Regions from separate parts of the Gynuella sp. genome, predicted to be linked through region 2. Evidence: predicted binding sites of a transcription regulator. Region 2 holds the regulator's gene; the other holds the start of a gene.
The links. The regulator LexA, encoded in region 2, represses DNA repair genes until DNA is damaged. The targets are predictions, from matches to a motif close to TACTGTNTANNTANACAGTA.
Positions count from the first base shown of each region.

Region 1 (3,426 bases), on a different contig from region 2:
TTTTCCAATGCCGGCAGCTTGCGCGGCTGATTTTCCTGTTCCTGCTGAGACTGAGCCGTCGAACGGGGCATTGCCTGCTTCCACCCTGGCTGTATGGTTTCCCGTTCTGTGGCCACAAACCGGCCACCGGCAATGATCAGACTGACCCGGGTATCGGCATACTTGAATGGCGGATAAAACTGCAGCAAATACTGCCGCGCGATCATGCCATAGAGTTGTTTTTCAGCCGTTGTCAGATGATTGACCGCTGACGCTTTTTCCGTAGGAACAATAGCATGATGCGCTTCCACCTTGCTGTCATTCCAGGCTTTGCCACGCACGTTCAGATCAGCACCGGCAATGACATCGGTAAGGTTTTGATCATGACAACCAATGGCCTTTACCACCTGCTGCCGACGGGCAAAATGCTCATTAGGCAAATAACGACAGTCCGATCGTGGATAGGTAATCAGCTGGTATTTTTCATACAGATTCTGACACCCATCCAGAACCTGCTTGGCACTGAGACCAAACGCTTTGGCGGCCTCAATCTGCAGTGTTGAAAGGTTGTAGGGCAATGGTGCAGCCTGTTGTTTTTGCTTGCGCTCCACCGTCTCGACCCGTGCAGGTTGATGCTGGATACGGGCTGCCACATTCTGCGCTAATTTAGGATTCAGCACACGCCCCTCTTCATCCTGATGAGCACTACAAGCCTCACTCGGCTGCCATTTGGCATAAAAACAAAAGGGAGCTTCCGGGGTTAGATGAATGGCCGCCTGGACTTCGTAATAAGGGCGACTGACAAATGCCTCAATGTCTTCATCCCGACGCACGACCAACCCCAGTAGCGGGGTCTGGACCCGCCCAACAGACAGAACGGATTTCAATCCACCCTGTTGTCCTTTGACGGTACACGCGCGTGTCAAATTGATTCCGTACAACCAGTCAGCCCGCGAACGCGCCAGGGCGGATACCGATAACGGCAGAAAATCCTGATTGGGTTTCAACTGAGCCAATGCCCGGGACACCGCCTGGGGGTTCAAATCGCTGATCAACAGCCTGAGCATGCTGTTGCGTTTACCGGCGGGCACTTTCAGGTACGCAATCACCTCATCCACCAGCAGCTGACCTTCGCGGTCCGGATCGCCAGCATGGACCAGTTGATCAGCTTCTTTTACCAGCTTGCGCAATACACTTAACTGCTGCCGGGTCTGAGCCTTCGGCGTCAGTTGCCATTGCTCCGGGACAATCGGCAGGCTTTCCAGGCTCCACTGTTTATAGGCTGGACTATAGGCTTCCGGCTCAGCCTGCTCCAGCAAATGACCGATGCACCAGCTCACCACGTCGCCATTGGCGGCACGTACGAACCCTTCACCTTTGTTGTGGGGTTTGGGCAGAACCGCAGCAATGGCCCGCCCGAGACTTGGTTTTTCTGCAATAATCAACCGCATAGAACAAACACTGAACACTGTACAAACGACCAGTATATGAGAGTTGATCGAGAAAACAAGCAAAGGCAGGCGGTTAAAGCCTCCATGCGGATCGACAGCCCTCAAACATCATGCGGTAGAAAGATGGCTGAAATATCATGCGATAACCGAATCTACGCTATAGGCTTATGCAGACCAACCATGGCTGATCCACAAAATTTATTCGCGTAGTCAGCATAAACGCGACCTCAGCAGCACAGTAATGTATTTATTCGCCGTCCGGATTTGTCACCATCCACCGACACTTAAAAGGCGTTCCAGCACCGCAGGATAAATTGCGTGGAACACAAAATGGAACTCATCAGCGACGACAGCCTCGACTGTTCCTCAATATCGTTAAAAGCCTGCAAATCAATGCTGCTTTTAAGTAAAGGGGTCTTTTTTTACCTGTCAGAACAGGCACACTCGTCGGGTATTTTTTGTATGAGAGCCAATCATGAAACCAAAAACAGTCATTGGTGCCATGACGCTGATTTTATCCAGTGGCATGTCGCTGGCAGACAGCTCATCCACCTCGCCGGACAGAGAAGAGCTTGAAGCCGCCATCAAGGAATGTTCTACCAGTGCCGACGGTGACCAGGATGCCATGGACAGTTGTATGAGCACCAGAGGTTATTCCAGACCTAGCAGTCCGCTGCCTGATGAACAGGCTAAAGGAACACCACCACCACCTGCCAAATAAACGGACATTGACCCCCATTAAAGGCACCGGAATAAACCTCCGGTGCCGGCAGTCATTTCCAGCAACTCAAAACATCGGTATCGGACGTGTCTGGTCTACAGCTACTTTAGCCGATCCAGCAATCTGACTTTCAGTTTACGCCCTTTGATCGTGCTCTCCCGCAGTCGGGCCAGAATCGCTTTACCGTGCTGACGCTGTACGGCCACATAGGAATGAAACGGAAAAATATCGATTTTCCCGATCAAATCCGCCGCAAAACCGGCATCACCCGTCAATGCGCCCAGAATATCTCCCGGACGGATTTTATTTTTCTTACCACCATCAATGGCGATGGTGATCATCGGCGGTTTCAACCCCTTCTGATCAACCATAGCCAGTTCATTCTCATGGTGCCATTCAGGGGGTTGTCTGATGAGCTGTTCTATACGCTCCAGCCGATGCATATCCCGCTCAGTGACCAGACTGATGGTCAGGCCCTGCTCACCAGCACGGCCGGTTCGCCCCATCCGATGAATGTAGACTTCTGGATCTCTGGGCAATTCATAATTGATCACCAGATCCAAGGCTTTGAAGTCGAGCCCCCGGGCAGCCACGTCAGTGGCAATCAGCAACGAGCAGCTGCGATTGGAAAACCGTAGCAATACCTGATCACGTTCCCGCTGTTGCATATCGCCATGAATGGCAAGAGCATAGTAACCATCGTCCGCCAACTGATCAGCCAGTTCCTGACATTCCTGTTTGGTGGCACAGAAAATAACCGTTGACTCAGGTGTATGGGTTGCGAGCAGACGCTCAATCAACTGATATCCCTGAGCCCGAGCATCAATCGGGTAAAAGTGCTGGGCAATCACTTCATGATGATGGACCGATTCCACCTGAACCCGCTGCGGCTGTTGTAAATAACGGCTGGTCATGGTGTCGATCTGTTCAGGGTAGGTCGCCGAAAACAACAATGTCTGACGCTGAGCGGGGCACTCTTTGACGATGGCAGCAATGGCATCGCTAAACCCCATATCCAGCATACGGTCCGCTTCATCCAGCACCAGCGTTTGCAGGTTCGCCAGAGACAATGTCTGTTTACGCAAATGCTCCATCAATCGTCCGGGGGTACCGACCACCACATGGGCACCATGTTCCAGCGAGCCGATCTGTGGCCCCAGCGGCATACCGCCACACAGGATCAATACTTTTATGTTATGGGTAAAACGGCCGAGTCTGCGAACCTCCTTGGCAACCTGGTCGGCCAGTTCGCGGGTTGGACACAATACCAGTGCC
Region 1 is NZ_JBNKSF010000039.1:187,683-191,108, forward strand. Features, by position in the region: gene ACQY6I_RS16980 (DNA topoisomerase III) at 1-1,430, opposite strand, end outside; gene ACQY6I_RS16985 (hypothetical protein) at 1,906-2,151, shown strand; gene dbpA (ATP-dependent RNA helicase DbpA) at 2,253-3,426, opposite strand, start outside.
Region 1: a site for LexA is predicted at 1,446-1,465, ahead of ACQY6I_RS16980 (DNA topoisomerase III). Genes of this name have one in related genera too.

Region 2 (3,426 bases):
TGATGCAGGAATACACCGAAATGTTGGAGCTCACTATTGGCCATAGCCAATGCGAACCCTGGAAATAAAGCAGTCCGGCGATTGGGCATTTCGCAAGCCACCGCCAGATTTCCCGTGGCAATCATCAAGGATGATCAGCACGATTTATATGATTGCCGGGTTAATAGACATTAAAGAAACCCAATAGGACTATTATTATTTTTTGAAAATTGGCTCAATTCATTTCCAGCGACCATAGCCTGCTCAACCAACTTTATGTACCGGGTTAGTTATCAAGGATACCAACAAGGCTTCTGAAAACGCTTTCTCTTCAACCACAGTAAAACCTGCGCGGCTGATCAACTTCCGCTGATGAGGATCATTCATGTCCGACAGATAAAACAAGTTGGACAGCGGATTTTGCTGCATACTTTTTAACAAAGGAGTTTTTCCATCGAGGGATTTCGGCCCGGTAAACCATGATTTTTGCCGCCAGATCTGTTTGATAGCCAGGCGCGACTCATATTCATTACGGCCAGCTGGAATAAACCTTGATTTTCGATTAAACAGCGAGCGCGCCAAAATCAGCCCAGGAAAGTCCCGACGCAGAAGATCTCCCAGACGGGTCACAAAAAAGCGGTCCTCCGATTGTTTATCCAACAAACCATATTCAAGTGCCAGCAACAGCGAAACCGCCCCCTGCTCCCTGGCCAACCATGTCTGTCTGGCCGGATTCTGTTCACGAATAAACTGTTGTAAGGCGGGTAAATCATAACGGGCATAATTACGCCAATGATTCTGACGGCTATCGTGATTGACTTTGGAGAGGCCATGACCGCGCATTTCCATGATCCAGACATCTGCCCCGGCATTCAGCAGCTGGCACAGCATCTCATGTTGTTCATACATCCAGACGGTCCGGTTTTCATACAAACCGTGTAACAGAATGACAGGCTCCCCACGGCTCAGCCCATTACGGCAAACATCCGGATGGCCCAAACGGGTAACCGCAAATTCAGCGGTTTTATCAGGGCTATTGTTAGGCTTTAACAAATATACATCTTCAGAATAGCCCTCCCAGAAATCGGCCTTAAATAATGTAACGGGAAAAAGCTGACTGCTACTTTTCATCGCAAATGAAAATCCAAAACACATCGAAAAGCTGACCATTGTCCCAAAAAAACGAGATCAACATAAGGCTTTACCATAACACTAATACTAATTTTGTATGTTTATCTTTATCTATTTCCCTCGAACAGGAGTGCGATGACAAGGTTGCACGGCCAATGGCAGCTGTATATACTTCCAATACTGTAAAAAAATTCAGGAATCCATCATGGTAAAGCTTACCGCCCGCCAACAACAGGTCTTTGATTTCATCAAATCGTATCTGGATGATAACGGCATGCCCCCTACCCGTGCAGAAATAGCCGCCAAACTCGGCTTTCGTTCACCCAATGCTGCAGAAGAACATTTAAAAGCCCTGGCCCGCAAGGGCGCAATTGAAATGATTCCCGGTGCCTCCAGAGGTATTCGTCTGCCTGAAGATCTGGATGCGGGTTTACCCGTTGTAGGCAGTGTTGCTGCCGGCTCACCGATTCTGGCGGCGGAGCACATCGAGAACCGGGTGAATTTTCCAGAAAGCTTCTTCTATCCAAAAGCCGATTATTTGTTGCGCGTAAAAGGTGTTAGCATGAAAAACATTGGTATTCTGGAAGATGACCTGATAGCAGTACACAAGACTGATCAAGTCAAAAACGGTGATGTCATTGTGGCGCGTATCAATAATGATGTAACGGTCAAACGGTTTTACAAAAGCCGCAATACTGTCACTCTGGTGGCCGAAAACGAGGATTACGATGATATCCTTGTTGACCTGAAATCAGATGACTTTGCCATTGAGGGCTTATATGTGGGTGTGTTGAGAAACACAATCCACTAGTCAGTTTTCAAAACACTTCGTTTTATGCGCTGAATATCAAAATTCAGCGCGTGTTTTTTATGCAAGCGATTTTTTATTACGTACCGACGGTCGCTTTCTGCATCGGCACCAACCTGACTTTGTTGGGATAGTCGCGTGTTATCCCCTATGTATTAATCAAACAATACTGCAAAGTTGCACGGTCATAATGCTCTGTTCGGCATTAACACAATACATCCTTAAATATTGCGTATCGCCTCTACACACTCGGTGATCAACTTCGGACCACGATAGATAAAACCGGTATACAACTGAATCAGTTCGGCACCTGCCAGTATTTTTTCTGAAGCGTGTTCGCCATTGAGAATCCCCCCAACCCCCATTACAGGCAGCCTGCCATCCAAGGCCTGTACCATTAAACGCTGGGTTTCAGTCGCCATATCAAGCACCGGCAGACCACTGAGACCTCCCTGTTCCTGCCCATGCAGCAAGTGCTTGACCCCTTCCCGGCTCACGGTGGTATTGGTGGCAATCACGCCATCGATACCATTCTTAATCAGAGTTTCTGCGATTTGTTCAATACCTGCCTCATCCATATCCGGTGCAATTTTGACGGCCAGTGGAACATATTTGCCAATCTGTTGTTGAAGATGGAGCTGCTCTTCTTTCAGTGCCGCCAGCAAACTGGACAGCTGATCGCCAAACTGAAGATCACGAAGACCCGGGGTATTGGGAGAGGAAATATTGATCGTTATGTATGAGGCATACGGATAGGCTTTACGCAAACAGGTCAAATAGTCATCCACGGCCTGCTCACTGGCAGTATCTTTGTTTTTACCAATGTTTATGCCAAGTACTCCGTCATAACGACTTTGCCGGACATTGGTAATCAATTGATCAATACCGTGGTTGTTAAAGCCCATGCGATTGATAATAGCCTCGGCTTCCGGTAAGCGAAACAAGCGGGGCTTAGGGTTGCCCGGCTGCGGCCTGGGAGTGACTGTGCCAACTTCAATAAAACCAAATCCCAGTGCCGCAAGGCCATCGATAAATTCGCCATTTTTATCCATACCTGCTGCCAGACCGACTGGATTTGGAAAATCAATTCCCATCACCCGGACGGGTTTTGAAGAAACCTTATTCCCCACCCAGCCTGACAGGTTTAAGCGGGCTGCAGCCCCTAGCAGTTCAAGGGAGGCTTCATGAGCCGTTTCTGGTGAAAGTAAGAAAAGCCCTTTGCGCAACAAGTCGTACATCGGTATCCGCCCTTTGAAAAATTTGGCGGATTATAGTCTGTCATTCAGCTGTTGAATATTGAAAAGCGAACTGAGCGGGCTATAAACGTTCAATCTTCTGAAATTTATGATGTCCGTCAAATATGATCCTGAAGCTTCCCTGCACGCCTGAACGGGTCACATATGGCTGTAAGATACGAGCTGGAAATCGAACAACACGGCCATCTCTGGCCGTGGCTCTGACCTGATTCGCTGAGCCCCGGTACAACTTTATTAATTCTTCAGCGGTAA
Region 2 is NZ_JBNKSF010000019.1:83,490-86,915, forward strand. Features, by position in the region: gene ACQY6I_RS07560 (alpha/beta hydrolase) at 244-1,110, opposite strand; gene lexA (transcriptional repressor LexA) at 1,316-1,921, shown strand; gene ACQY6I_RS07570 (quinone-dependent dihydroorotate dehydrogenase) at 2,140-3,156, opposite strand; gene ACQY6I_RS07575 (DUF2835 domain-containing protein) at 3,236-3,426, opposite strand, start outside.